Regions from separate parts of the Geodermatophilus sp. SYSU D00698 genome, predicted to be linked through region 2. Evidence: riboswitches for the same ligand, from Rfam matches in the RefSeq annotation. Region 2 holds a riboswitch; the other holds the start of a gene.
What was found. A riboswitch is a leader RNA that binds a small molecule or an ion and turns the genes downstream of it on or off. The one in region 2 is predicted to bind cyclic di-AMP.
Positions count from the first base shown of each region.

Region 1 (7,200 bases), on a different contig from region 2:
GACGACGCCGGCGTCCAGCGCCGCCGACAGCAGCGCCGGCCCGCCCTCGCACAGCACCTGCTCGAACCCGCGCCCGGCGAGCCGGTCGACCGCGAGCGGCAGGTCCACGTCGCCGTCCCCGCACACCAGCACGTCCACCCCGGCGTCGGCCAGCGCGGCCCGGCGGCCGGCGTCGGCCGCGGCGCACGTCACCAGCAGCGTCGGGGGCCGGGCCAGCCGGTCCCCCGGCGCGAGCGAGGCCCGGCGCGACACCACCGCGATCGGCAGCTCCGGCGGCCGGCCGAGCGCGGCGCGCCGCCGCCCGACCGGCGAGCCCGCCGCCACCGGGCGGTAGCCCTCGCCGGCCGCCGTCCCGTGCCCGACCAGGACGACGTCGGCCAGCGCGCGCAGCGTCGAGAACACCCGCCGGTCACCGGGCGAGCCGAGCCCGGCGCTCACGCCGTCCACGGTGACCGCGCCGTCCAGCGAGGCGACGAAGTCGACGCGGAACGAGCGCCCCGGCGGCAGGGCGTAGGCGTCGGCCAGGTCGTCGTCGGTCAGGTCCGCCCCGCCGGGGGAGGGGAGCAGCCGGCGCATCAGGTGGTGACGACGGCCGCGCTCTCGGCCGGGACCGTCACCGTCGCGCCGTCCACGGACGGCTCGTCGGCGGTCGCGAACAGCACCCCGGTGGCCGGCCGGTCCAGCTCCACCTGCTGCGCCTGTCCGGACAGGTTGACCACCACCCGCAGTGCGCCGCGGTGCAGCACGAGCACGCGGTCGTCGTCGTCCCAGCCGACCTCGACCGCCGACAGGTCCGGGTCGACCAGGTCCGGGTGCTGCCGGCGCAGCGCCAGCAGCGTCCGGTGCACCTCCAGCAGCCGCGCGTGCGGCTCGCGCGAGGGCTCGGACCAGTCCAGCTTCGAGCGGCGGAAGGTCTCCGGGTCCTGCGGGTCGGGCACCTCGTCGGCGTCCCAGCCGTGCTCGGCGAACTCGTTCTTGCGGCCCTCGGCCGTCGCGCGGCCGATGTCCGGGTCGGTGTGGCTGGTGAAGAACTGCCACGGCGTCGAGGCCCCCCACTCCTCGCCCATGAACAGCATCGGCGTGAACGGACCGGTCAGCACGAGGGTCGCGCCGACGGCGAGCAGGCCGGGGGACAGCGTCGCCGAGACGCGGTCGCCGATGGCGCGGTTGCCGATCTGGTCGTGGTCCTGCAGGTAGCCGAGGAACTTCCAGCCCGGCAGCCGCGCGGTGTCCACCGGCCGGCCGTGCGAGCGGCGGCGGAAGCTGGACCACGTGCCGTCGTGGAAGAAGGCGCCGGTGAGGGTCTTGGCCAGCCCGGCGAGCCCGGCCTCGGCGAAGTCGCCGTAGTAGCCCTGCCCCTCCCCGGTGAGCGTCGCGTGCAGCGCGTGGTGGAAGTCGTCGCTCCACTGGGCGTGGATGCCGGTGCCGCCGGCCACCCGGGGGGTGACCACCCGGGGGTCGTTCAGGTCGCTCTCGGCGATGAGCGTCAGCGGCCGGCCGACGGCGACCGAGAGCCGGTCGACCTCCTGCGCCATCTCCTCGAGCACGTGTGTGGCGCGCTCGTCGACCAGCGCGTGGACGGCGTCCAGCCGCAGCCCGTCGACGTGCATGTCGCGCAGCCACATCAGGGCGTTGTCGAGGATGTAGCGGCGGACCTCGTCGGAGTCCGGCCCGGACAGGTTGACCGACTCGCCCCAGGTGTTCGCGCCGCCCTCCGAGAAGATCGGCATGAACAGGGGCAGGTAGTTCCCCGACGGGCCCAGGTGGTTGTAGACGACGTCCTGGATGACGCCGATCCCGCGCTGGTGGCAGGCGTCGACGAACCGCTGGTAGGCCGCGGGGCCGCCGTAGCTCTCCTGCACCGTGTACCAGAGGACGCCGTCGTAGCCCCAGTTGTGCGTGCCGTCGAAGCCGTTGACCGGCAGCAGCTCGACGAAGTCGACGCCGAGGTCGGCGAGGTGGCCCAGCCGGTCGATGGCCGAGTCGAGGGTGCCCTCGGGCGTGAACGTGCCGACGTGCAGCTCGTAGACGACGCCGCCGGCGAGCGGGCGCCCGGTCCAGGCGGTGTCGCCCCACGCGTACGCCGACGGGTCGAACCGGCGGGACAGGCCGTGCACGCCGTCGGGCTGGCGGCGCGAGCGCGGGTCGGGGCGGGGCGTGTCGTCGTCGCCGAGCAGGTAGCCGTAGTCGGACTCCGGGCCGGCCTCGACCTCGGCCCGCCACCAGCCGTCGTCGTCGCGGCTCATGTCGTGCACCGTGCCGTCGACCTGCAGGCGCACACGCTCGGGCACGGGCGCCCAGACGGCGAACTCGACGGGTGCGGACATGCGGGGGCCTCCCAGCGGTAGTGCGGCTGACCGGTCCCTCTTGCCCGCTGCGGGCGCGGTCAACCGCGAGCGGCAGCCGGGGGAGCGGGTCCCCCGGCTGCCGCCCCGGGTCACGGCAGCTGCAGGACCTGCCCGACGTGGATGACGTCCGGGTCGCTGACGGTGCCGCTGTTGGCCGACCAGAGGGCCTTCCAGCCGCCCTCGACGCCCTGGTCCCGGGCGATCGTGCCCAGCGTGTCGCCGGACCGGACGGTGTACGAGCCGCCGGAGGCCCCGGCGGCGGACTCCCCGGCCCGGGCGGCCGTGTCCGGCTCGGCCGGCGCGGGCGCGGCGGCGGGCTCGGCGGCCGGCGAGCCCGCCGCCGGGGCGCCCGGGTCCAGGCCCTTGCCGCAGGTGGGCCAGGCGCCCGGGCCCTGGACGTCGAGGGTGCGCTCTGCGACGGCGATCTGCTGCGCCTTGGTGGCCAGGTCGGCGCGCGCGGCGTACTCGGTGCCGCCGAAGGCCGCCCAGGTGGACTGGCTGAACTGCAGGCCGCCGTAGTAGCCGTTGCCGGTGTTGATGCTCCAGTTGCCGCTGGACTCGCACTGGGCGACGGCGTCCCAGTCGTTGGGAGCGGCGGCCGAGGCCGGGCCGGCGGTGACGCCGATCGCGGCCGCGGCCACGCCGGTCGTCACGAGGGCACGGCGGAGCAGGGACGTGGACGTGCGCATGGGGGATCTCCGATCCGCCGCCTGCGAGGTGAGCTGTCGGGTTCGGAGCGATCGGTGCCCCGGCCGCACGGCGTGCGGCTTCACCCCGAGGCGCTGCGTCCGGTCCCCCCGTGACCGCGGTGCAGGCGCCGAAGTGGGTCCCCCACCCCCGTCCTGGCTGTGCTCGAGGAACGGAGCCCGGCGGACGGGGTTCGGCGGACCGGCTCCGGCACGCGGCAGTCGGTTGGCCCGCGTGCGGTCGCAAAGGTAACGGGAGCATCACGAGACGGCACACCGGCACCACCCGTCACGGCGTGTCGCCCGGCCCGTGCCGGGCGGCGCGCACGAGATCGCCGGCAGGGGCCGCAGGTCACGGCGGCGCCGGCAGGCGCCGCCGTGACCTCCGTCTCAGTCCCGGACGAGCAGGGCCACCGGCAGCCGGGCCAGCAGCTCGCCGACGGGCGCTCCGCCGGCGTCGGAGACGACCCGCGTGCCGGTGAGCACGTCGCGCCACGCGCCGGTCGGCAGCGTCAGCGCGGTGTCGCCCCAACCGGTGGCGGCCAGCGCCACCGGCAGCCGGGTCGCCACGGTCACCGCGCCGCCCTGCTCCCCGGACCCACGGTCGAAGGCGACGACGTGCTGCGCGGCGGACCCGGTGGCCGCCACGGGGGTGTAGCCGGTGAACAGCTCCGGGGAGTCCCGCCGCAGCCGCAGCGCCCGCGAGACGACGAGCAGCTTGGCCGCGCCGGTGTCGTCGACCTCCGGCACCTCCCCGCCGTCGAGCCGGGCCAGCAGCGCGCGCCGCTCGTCGTAGTCGACCGGGCGGCGGTTGTCGGGGTCGACGAGCGAGTGGTCCCACAGCTCGGTGCCCTGGTAGACGTCCGGGACGCCGGGCATCGTCAGCTGCAGCAGCTTCTGCGCCAGCCCGTTGGACCGGCCGGCCGGGCCGATCCGCGCGACGAAGGCCTCGATCTCGCGGTTCGTGGCCTCGTCGTCGTAGGCGGCGTCGACCATCGCGTGCAGCTGCGCCTCGAACGCCTCGTCGACGTCGGTCCACGTCGTCGACTGCCCGGCCTCGCGGGCGGCCTTCTCGGCGTAGGCGTGCGCCCGCTCGCGGGACAGCGGCCACGCGCCGACCAGGTTCTGCCACACCAGGTGCGCCAGCGGCCGGTCGGGCAGCGGGTGGCGGGACAGCCAGCCGCGGACCAGGTCCGCCCACTCCGTCGGCACCTCGGCGAGGACGGCCAGGCGCGCCCGGGTGTCCTCGCTGCGCTTGGTGTCGTGCGTGGTGAGCGTCGTCATCGACTCCGGCTTGCGCTCCAGCCGCCGCGCCTGCGCCTCGTGGAACTCCTCCGGGGTGCTGCCGAAGCGCGCCGGGTCGCCGCCGACCTCGTTGAGCACCACGAACCGCGCCCACCGGTAGTAGGCGCTGTCCTCGACGCCCTTGGCCATCACCGGGCCGCTGGTCTGCTCGAACCGGGTGGCCGCCTCGGTGCCGGCCTGCGCCAGGACCGGGTGCAGCGCGTCGACCGCGGCGACCAGGTCGGGACGGCGGTCGCGGACGTCGCCCACGGCGGCGTCGAGGTGCTCGCGGCCGTCGGGCAGGTAGGTGCGGTAGACGGAGAAGGAGGCCAACAGCTCGGCCAGCGCCTCCTTCTCCGTCTCCACGTCGACGCCCGGCAGCTCGCCGATCACGCGCACCAGCCGGGCGACCTCCGAGCCGAGGATCCCGTCGGTCACCTCGCGCTTGCAGTCGTGCACCAGCTGCCCGTAGTCGACCGCCCGGCCGGACAGCTCGGTGTCCAGCGCGGTCAGCGCCGCCTCGCCGGCCGGGTCGACCAGGACGTCGTCGACCTCGGCCAGCGCGTCGTAGCCGGTGGTGCCGGCCGCCCGCCAGCTCTCCGGCAGGTCCTCGCCGGGCTCGAGGATCTTCTCGACCACCGTCCACCGGCCGCCCGACGCCTCGGCCAGCCGGTCCAGGTAGCCCTTGGGGTCGGCCAGGCCGTCGGGGTGGTCGATGCGCAGCCCGTCGACGGCGCCGTCGGCCACCAGCCGCAGCACCAGCTCGTGGGTGGCCCGGAAGACCTCCGGGTCCTCCACGCGCAGCCCGGCGAGGGTGTTGATCGCGAAGAAGCGCCGGTAGTTGAGGTCGGCGTCCGCGCGCCGCCAGTCGACCAGCTCGTAGTGCTGCCGGTCGTGCACCTCCTGCGGGGTGCCCTCGCCGGTGCCGGGCGCGATCGGGAAGCGGTTGTCGTAGTAGCGGAGCTCGCCGTCGACGACCTCGAGCTTCTCGACGTCGTCGGCCGACCCCAGCACCGGGATGCGGATGCGCCCGCCGCCGAAGTCCCAGTCGACGTCGAACGCCGACGCGTGCGCGCTGTCGCGCCCGTGCTGCAGCACGTCCCACCACCACGGCGCCTCGGCCGGGTCGGCCACGCCCATGTGGTTGGGCACCAGGTCGAGCACCAGGCCCAGCCCGTGCTCGTGCAGCGCGGCGACGAACCGGTCGAAGCCCTCCTGCCCGCCCCGCGGCTCGTCGACGTGCGCGTGGTCGACGGTGTCGTAGCCGTGCGTGCTGCCCGCGGCCGAGCGCAGCAGCGGGGAGGAGTAGGCGTGCGTGACACCGAGGTCGGCGAGGTAGCCGGCCACGGCCGCGGCGTCGTCGAGGGTGAACTCGGCGGTCACCTGCAGCCGGTAGGTCGCCGCGGGGGTGGCCCGCCGGCGCTCGAGGTCGTCGTCGGCCTGGCTCACGGGGCCGCCTGCAGCACGACGGTGGCGCGGGCGGCCACGGTGACCACGTCGCCGGCCTTCACCTGCACCGGCTCCACCTCGCCCAGCTCCGCGGTGTCGACGACGACCGTCCAGCCCTCGGCGTACTCCGACGGCGGCACGGTGAAGTCGATCGGCTCGTGGTGGGCGTTGAACGCCAGGTAGAAGCAGTCGTCGACGACGTCCTCGCCGCGCTCGTCGGTCTCCCGGATGCCGTGGCCGTTGAGGTACATGGCCAGCGACTTGGCGAAGCCCGCGTCCCAGTCCTCGTCGCTCATCAGCTCGCCGGACGGGGTGAACCAGGCGACGTCCTGCACCGGGTCGCCCTCCTCCCGGCGCACCGGCCGGCCGTGGAAGAACCGGCGGCGGCGGAACGTCGGGTGCTCGGTGCGCAGCCGGGTGACCAGCTTGGTGAACTCCAGCAGCCCCTCGTCGACCGACTCCCAGTCGATCCAGGTCAGCTCCGAGTCCTGGCAGTAGCCGTTGTTGTTGCCCTGCTGCGTGCGGCCGAGCTCGTCGCCGTGCAGCAGCATCGGCACGCCCTGGCTGAGCATCAGCGAGGCGATGAAGTTGCGCCGCTGCCGGGCGCGCAGCTCGAGCACCTCGGGGTCGTCGGTGGGCCCCTCGACGCCGCAGTTCCAGCTGCGGTTGTGGCTCTCGCCGTCGTTGTTGTCCTCGCCGTTGGCCTCGTTGTGCTTCTCGTTGTAGGAGACGAGGTCGTTGAGGGTGAACCCGTCGTGCGCGGTGACGAAGTTGATGCTCGCCACCGGCCGGCGCCCGGAGTGCTTGTAGAGGTCGGCCGAGCCGGAGATGCGGCTGGCGAACTCGCCGATGGTGGCGTCCTCGCCGCGCCAGAAGTCGCGGACGGTGTCGCGGTACTTCCCGTTCCACTCGGTCCACAGCGCCGGGAAGTTGCCCACCTGGTAGCCGCCGTCGCCGACGTCCCAGGGCTCGGCGATGAGCTTCACCTGGCTGACCACCGGGTCCTGGTGCACCAGGTCGAAGAACGCCGACAGCCGGTCCACCTCGTGGAACTGGCGGGCCAGCGTGGAGGCGAGGTCGAACCGGAACCCGTCGACGTGCATCTCGGTGACCCAGTACCGCAGCGAGTCCATGATCAGCTGCAGCGACTGCGGGTGCCGGACGTTGAGCGAGTTCCCGGTGCCCGTGGTGTCCATGTAGTACTGCTCGTCGCCCTCGACCAGCCGGTAGTAGGCCCGGTTGTCGATGCCCTTGAACGACAGCGTCGGGCCGTTGTGGTTGCCCTCGGCCGTGTGGTTGTAGACGACGTCGAGGATCACCTCGATGCCCGCCTCGTGCAGGGTCCGGACCATGCCCTTGAACTCCTGCACCTGCTGGCCGTCGGTGGCCTGGGCGTACTCGTTGTGCGGCGCGAAGAAGCCGATCGTGTTGTA
Region 1 covers NZ_JBJGZD010000032.1:21,669-28,868, forward strand. Annotated here, with positions in the region: gene ACI8AB_RS21115 (dihydrofolate reductase family protein) at 1-576, opposite strand, end outside; gene treZ (malto-oligosyltrehalose trehalohydrolase) at 576-2,327, opposite strand; gene ACI8AB_RS21125 (transglycosylase family protein) at 2,438-3,037, opposite strand; cyclic di-AMP (ydaO/yuaA leader) riboswitch at 3,041-3,175, opposite strand; gene treY (malto-oligosyltrehalose synthase) at 3,425-5,767, opposite strand; gene glgX (glycogen debranching protein GlgX) at 5,764-7,200, opposite strand, start outside.
Region 1: linked by a shared signal. The riboswitch ahead of ACI8AB_RS21125 (transglycosylase family protein) and the one ahead of ACI8AB_RS15375 (hypothetical protein) in region 2 are both predicted to bind cyclic di-AMP.

Region 2 (7,200 bases):
CGGCCTGCCGCTACATGAAGATGATCACCCCGGCCAAGCTGCTGCACACGCTGCGCACCGGCGAGGGCGCCGTCGACGTCGACCCGGAGACCGCCGCCCGCGCCCGCCGCGCCGTCGAGGCGATGATCGCCATCGGCGAGCCCGGCCGCGGCGGTGAGTGACGCTCAGATCCGCGTGAAGAGGTAGACGGACACCGCGACGCCGAAGACCACGATCAGCACCCGCAGCGGCGTCGCGGGGATGCGGCCGGCCACCCGTGCGCCGAGGAACCCGCCGACCAGGCTGGCCGGCGCCGCGACGGCGACCACCTGCCAGGCCACCGGCCCGAAGACGCCGAACACGACCAGCGTGACCGTCGCCGTCACCGCGGAGAACGCCGACTTCAGCGCGTTGGCCAGCGGCAGCCGGTGCAGTGCCGTCCCGAGCACCCCGACGAGGATGACGCCGAGCGCGCCGCCGAAGTAGCCGCCGTAGACGGTGGCGAGGAACAGCGCGAGGTACAGCCACCACGGGTCGCGGACGGCGCCGTCGTCGCGGTCGCGCAGCCGGCGGGTGAGCAGCGGCTGCACCGCGAGCAGCAGGCTGGCCAGCAGCACGAGCACGGGCACGACGACGTCGAACGCCTCGCTCGGCGTGGTCAGCAGCAGCACGCTGCCGGCGACGCCGCCCAGCGCCGAGACCGCACCGAGCCGCACCAGCCGGTCGCGCTGACCGGCGTACTCGCGGCGGAACCCGGCCATCCCGCCGAGGTAGCCCGGCCACTGCGCCACCGAGTTGGTGACGTTGGCCGCCACGGTGCCCAGGCCCAGCCCGACGAGGGTGGGGAAGAGGATCAGGGACCCGCCGCCGGCGATCGAGTTGACCGCTCCCGCGCCCAGGGCCACCGCGGCCGCGATCAGGAGGTCCGCGGCCGTCACGGGGCGCCAGCCTACGGTCGATGGGTGCGACTCCCCGCCCCGGCGACCTGGCTGGCCGCCGCCCTCGGCGGCTCCGGCGTGCTGCACCTGGTGCGGCCGCGGACGTTCGAGTGGCTGGTGCCACCCGAGCTCGGCGACGCCCGCGCCTGGGTGCTCGGCAGCGGGGTCGCCGAGGTCGGCACCGCCGCGCTGCTGGCCGCGCCGGCGAGCCGCCGGGCCGGGGGACGGGCCGCGGCCGCGCTCCTGGCGTCGTTCGTGCCGGCCCACCTGCACCACCTCCGCGTGGCGCGCGGGCGCCCGGTGGTGCTGGCCGCGGCGGCGGTCCGGCTGCTGCTGCAGGTGCCGATGACCGCCGCGGCGCTCCGGGTGGCCCGGGGGCGCTGAGCGTCAGCGGCCGCGGGCAGACTGCCCGCATGACGGAGGCGTTCCCCGAGGACTGGCAGCGCGCCCTGGTCGTCGCCGCCCACCCCGACGACGTGGAGTACGGCTGCGCGGCCGCCGTCGCGGCGTGGACGGCGGCCGGGCGCGACGTCCGGTACGTGATGGCCACCAGCGGCGAGGCCGGCATCGCCGGGCTGCCGCCGGAGGCCGCCGGGCCGCTGCGCGAGCGCGAGCAGCGGGCCGCGGCCGCGGTGGTCGGCGTGTCGGTGGTCGAGTTCCTCGGCCACCCCGACGGGCGGCTGACCGAGGGGCTGGACCTGCGGCGGGCGGTCGCGGCGGCGATCCGGCGGCACCGCCCCGACCTCGTGGTCACGCTGCACTTCGGCGACACGTGGACGCCGCCGGGCGCCCCGCTCGGCTACTGGAACAGCGCCGACCACCGGGTGCTGGGCCGGGCGGTGGTCGACGCCGTCGGCGACGCGGCCAACGAGTGGATCTTCGCCGAGCTCGCCGACCCGGAGCCCTGGCGCGGGGTGCGCTGGACCGCCGTCTCCACGCCGGTGGGGGTCACGCACACCGTCGACGTGACCGACGTCGTCGACCGGGCGGTGGCCTCGCTGGCCGAGCACCGCCGCTACCTGCAGGCGCTGTCGGCCGACCCGGTCGAGGAGCAGGCCCGGCGACAGGTCGACACGGCGACCCCGGTCGTCGACGGCCGGCGGGTGGCCGGCTTCGCGCTGTACGCCGGCTGAGGCCGGACGCGGCCCCGGGGTGCGCCCGGGGCCGCGTCCGGGCCGGTCAGGGGTTGAAGCTCACGTGGACGTGGTCCATGTGGTTGGCGGTGGGGGACCCGCGGTCCTCCATCGCCCGCCAGCCGGAGCTCCCGATCACGAAGATCCGCTGCTTCCAGATGACGTAGTCGACGCCCATGCGCGCGGCGTTGTCGAGGACGTACTGGGCGACGGCGTTCCCCTTGGCGGAGTCGGCGTAGACCATGAAGTCCGCGGCGAGCTGCTGGGTGGGGGAGTGCCCGGGACGGGTGAGCACGGTGGACACCCCGCACCGCTGCGCGACCTCGGCGACGACGGGGCGGACGTGCGCCGCCCAGGCGCTGTAGGAGGTCGAGGAGGCGGTGGGCGCGCCGCTGAGGTTCGTGGACACCGCCGCGGGGGCGGCGGGTGCGGCCGCGGGGGCGGCGGGGGCCGCTGGCGCGGGCGCCGCGGCTCCTCCCCGGTCCTGGGACCAGCCGTTCGACCCGTCCCGGCGGGGGCCGTCCCAGTCGGCCTGGGCCACCGACTGGCCGCTGAGGCCGAAGGCGACGGCGAGGGCGCCGGCCGTGAGGGTCCGGCGGATCGTGCGCTTGCTGTTCGAGGGCATGACGAGGAGAGCTCCTGACGTCGGTTCCGCGTGGCGCCGTCCGTGGCTCGGCGGTCACCCGTCGCGTGGGGGGACCTGCGGGACGGGCCGGGACGCGGCCGGGCGGCGGGCGGCTGCTGGAGGGCAGGCCGACGCGAGGCCGGTCGTTTCCGGTCCGTGGAGGCGCGGCGACCGGCGGAGGTGGGCGGGTCGCGGCGCTCGTCGCAGAGTGCGGGGCACGCCGGGGCAGGCGCCGTCGGCGCACCCCCTGGTGGATCTCCGTTCTCCTGTGGCCGCCTACCGGGTCAGCTGACGGGTTCGGGCGGGGAACTGCGCCCTACCCCCTCCCGGGTCCGGGAGGTGGGACTCACCCCGGTGGTGCGGTGGGTCCCCGGCTCACGGCCACCGCAGTGGCCGCGACTCGGCGGCACCCGGCTCGGTTCCCCCGGTGGAGGACGTGACGACCGGCCGGACGGAGCCACCGTAGGAGCGTCCGCCGGAGCCCGCAGCGCGGACTGAACAGTTCCGCTGAGGGGGTCCGTAGACTGGTCGGCACGACGGACGAGTCGGCTGGGCGGTCGCGTCGGCGGGGGAGACCCCGTCGCCGAGGAACGTCCGGGCTCCACAGGGCAGGGTGGTCGCTAACGGCGACCCGGGGTGACCCGCGGGACAGTGCCACAGAGAACAGACCGCCAGCAGTCCGCTGCTGGTGAGGGTGAAACGGTGGTGTAAGAGACCACCAGCGCACCGGGTGACCGGTGCGGCTCGGTAAACCCCACCCGGAGCAAGGTCGAGAAGGGACGGTGGCCGGGCGACCGGACACCGTCCTGCGCAGGCGTTCGAGGGCTGCCCGCCCGAGCCTGCGGGTGGACCGCTCGAGCCCGCCGGCAACGGCGGGCCTAGATGGATGACCGCCCATCGGGAGGCCGCGAGGCGCCCGAGGACAGAACCCGGCGTACAGGCCGACTCGTCCGTCGCCCGCCCTGACCTGCGGGTCTGCGGTCAGGGCGCGGCGCCGGTCCGCGCGGGGTCCGCCACTCGGCCGGGAACGGGGTCGACGGCGGCCCTCGGCCGGTCGCCGGAGCCGGGCCAGAGCCGGCTGCAGGCGACGAGCGTCCCGGCGGCGCCGGCGTGCCCGAGCCGGGCCTGGACGGTCGTCACCGACCCCCCCCGTGCCGGGTGAGCAGGCCGGCGTGGAAGGGCCGGAGGCTCTGCCGACCTCCGGGTGGAGACCGAGCCGGGCGGCAAGAGGCCGGAGCAGCGGGCTCGACGTCGTCGCGGGCGTCATGACGTCGGTCGGTCACGGCGATCGTCGGCCGAGGTCGGCTCGCCCTCTTCCCGGCTGCGGGTGCTGACGACGATCGGCTCCGGGATGATCCGGCCCGCGTCACGCGGCCCCTGCGCCCCCGGCATGGACGTCGAGCGGCCGGACGACGAGGCTGCGACCCGTCCCACGGGGCGCTGTGCCGGTCGTCGCCCCTCCTCGTACGCGGCATCCGCTCGGCGCGGTGGTCGGCCGGCCCTCGGTGTGGCCGGACCGGTCAGTTCTCCGTGCCGTGTCGGTCCGTACGCCGAACACCGACCCACGGGAGGCCATGCGATGCGGAGACTGACCTTCGCCATGAACCTGAGCCTGGACGGCTACACCGCCGCGCCCGGCGACGACCTCGGCTGGAGCGTGCCGAGCGACGAGCTGTTCCAGTGGTGGTCCGACCGGGTGGCGGCCACGGGCCTGGCGCTGTACGGGCGCAGACTGTGGGAGACGATGAGCTCCCACTGGCCGACCGCCGACCAGCAGCCCGGCGCCACACCGGCGCACATCGAGTACGCCCGCCGCTGGCGGGACATGCCGAAGGTGGTGTTCTCCTCGACGACCAGCGCGGTCGACGGGAACGCCCGCCTGGTCACCGGCGACGCCGTCACCGAGATCACCCGGCTCAAGGCCGGGGACGGCGGTCCCATGGACGTCGGTGGCGCCACCCTCGCCGCGGCGGCCATGCGGGCCGGGTTGATCGACGAGTACGCGCTCGTCACCCACCCGGTCCTGGTGGGCGGCGGCACGCCGTTCTTCACGGCCCTGGACGACCGGGTGGACCTGGACCTGGTGGAGACCCGGACGTTTCCCGGCGGCGTGCTCCTGACCAGGTACGAGACCAGGCGGTGAACACCCGGCCCCGGATCGGCAGGCCGACTCGTCCGTCGCCCCCCTCCGCCGATCCGCGCACGACCGGGTCGACGGCGTCCGGTCGTCCGGGCCCGGTCGCGGGTGGCTGCCGGTGCGTCGCCGCCAGGCGACCCCACCGACGGGACCCGACCGATGAGTCGCCGCGGCGACCGGGGTCCCTCTCGTGGAGCGGCCGGACGGGCCGCGGCGACCACCCGGGAGGACCCGTGACGCAGTACCTGCTGTCCATGCCGCACGACTCGGCCGAGGAACCGACGATGGCGACGATGGACCCCGCCGAGCTGGAGGCCGCCCTGGCGGCGGCCGGCGCCTTCCTGGAGGAGCTGGCGGCGTCCGGCACGCTGGTCTTCGCCGGTGGGCTGCACCCGCCGTCGACCGCGGTCACCGTCGACCACACCGGGGACGACCTCGCCCTCACCGACGGGCCGTACACGCAGGCGCCGGAGTACCTCGGCGGCTTCTGGGTCGTCGAGGCGCCGGACCGGGCGGCGGCCGTCTCCTGGGCGGCGAAGGCGTCCCGGGCGCTCGGCGCGCGGATCGAGGTCCGCGCCTTCCAGGAGGTACCGGCACAGCGCCCGGCGGTGTGAGGTCGCGCCGCCGTGTCCCCCGGGGCGGCTCCCGGGAGGCGGGACCGATGAGATCGCCCGCGTCCGCCGGTCCGAGCTCCCGGACCGGCGGAGACCAGGAGGACGGATGCGGAAGATCGTCGTGCACATGATGCTGTCGCTGGACGGCTACTTCGAGGGGCCGGACCACGACCTGGGCTGGCACCGCGTCGACGAGGAGCTGCACGGGCACTTCAACGAGGAGCTCGCGACCAAGAGCGCCTTCCTCGAGGGCCGGGTCACCTACGAGCTCATGGAGGCGTACTGGCCGACCGCCGACCAGGACCCGGACGCCCCGCCGACGATGCGCGAGTTCGCCGGCATATGGCGGGCGGTGCCGAAGATCGTGTTCTCCCGCACGCTGCGGGAGGTCGGCCCCAACGCCTCGCTGCGGGCAGAGGTGGACCCCGACGAGATCCGCGCACTGCAGCAGCAGCCCGGCGGCGACATGACGCTCGGCGGGGTCGACCTGGCCGCGACCTTCCGCCGGCTAGACCTGGTCGACGAGTACCGGCTCTACGTCAACCCCGTCGTCGTCGGGCGCGGTCGACGGCTCTTCGAGACCACCGACGAGCCGACCGACCTGGAGCTGGTGGAGAACCGGCGGTTCGGCAACGGTGTCGTCCTGCTGCGCTACGCCGTCCGGCGGCCGGCAGCCGGCCGACCGCACCCGGGGAGGGCATCGTGACCGCCACCTACACCTTCGACGTCTTCTGCAGCCTCGACGGCTTCGGCTCCTACGGCGAGGACGGCGACTGGGGCGGCTACTGGGGCAAGGAGGGCCCGGAGTTCCTCGACCACCGCCTCGCGCAGTACCGCGCGGAGCAGCGGCTGGTCCTCGGGGCCACCACCTTCCGGGAGTTCGTGCAGTTCCTGGACCCGGCCCAGGTCACCGACCCGCTGAACACCCGGATGCGGACCATGCCGACGACGGTCGTGTCGACGACGCTGCGGGGCCCCCTCGACTGGCCCGACGCGACCCTCGAGCACGGGGACGCCGTCGACGTCGTCGCCCGGCTCAAGGAGGAGTCCGCCGTGCCGCTGCGCTCGCACGGCAGCCTGTCGGTGAACCGGGCGCTGATGGCCGCCGGCCTGGTCGACCGCGTCCAGGTGACGGTCTTCCCGGTGATCACCGGCCGGACCGGGACGGCGCCGGTCTTCGCGGGCGCGGCCGACTTCGACCTCGAACTGCTCGGGAGCCGGACGTTCGACGGCCGCATCCAGGAGCTCGTCTACCGGCCCACCCTGCACGGCGGGGCCGCCGGCTAGGGGCGCACCACCCGGTAGTTGAGCAGCACGATCCCGGAGGGGAAGGGGTGGCACTCGATCAGCCGGAGCCTGGTGCTCCCCGTCATCGTGCCGAAGAAGGGCACGCCGTCCCCGAGGACGACGGGGACGACGGACACGCCCAGCTCGTCGACGAGCCCGAGCTGCAGGAGCTGGGTCACCAGCCGCCCGCCGCCGAAGACGCAGATGTCCCTGCCGGGGTCGATCCGGGACCGCACGGTGTCGATCAGCCGGGTCAGGTCGCCGGCGTACGCGTGCGTGTTCCGGCCGGTCGGCAGGTCGGCGTCGTGGGTGACCACCCAGGTCGGCACGCCACCGACACCGGCGGTGCCCATCTCCCGGTACGTGTTCGCGCCGACGACGTAGGCCCCGGTGCGGGCCTCGGTCTCCGCGAAGCCGTAGTCCTCACCCGGGGCCATGGCGTCGTTGAGCCACGCGAGGTCCCCGGACCTCGACTGGATGAAGCCGT
Region 2 covers NZ_JBJGZD010000016.1:52,070-59,269, reverse strand. Annotated here, with positions in the region: gene nadA (quinolinate synthase NadA) at 1-161, shown strand, start outside; gene ACI8AB_RS15390 (sulfite exporter TauE/SafE family protein) at 165-917, opposite strand; gene ACI8AB_RS15385 (DoxX family protein) at 942-1,301, shown strand; gene ACI8AB_RS15380 (PIG-L deacetylase family protein) at 1,331-2,050, shown strand; gene ACI8AB_RS15375 (hypothetical protein) at 2,097-2,675, opposite strand; cyclic di-AMP (ydaO/yuaA leader) riboswitch at 2,934-3,091, opposite strand; RNA gene rnpB (RNase P RNA component class A) at 3,217-3,628, shown strand; gene ACI8AB_RS15365 (dihydrofolate reductase family protein) at 4,255-4,818, shown strand; gene ACI8AB_RS15360 (YciI family protein) at 5,046-5,426, shown strand; gene ACI8AB_RS15355 (dihydrofolate reductase family protein) at 5,533-6,132, shown strand; gene ACI8AB_RS15350 (dihydrofolate reductase family protein) at 6,129-6,713, shown strand; gene ACI8AB_RS15345 (dihydrofolate reductase family protein) at 6,710-7,200, opposite strand, start outside.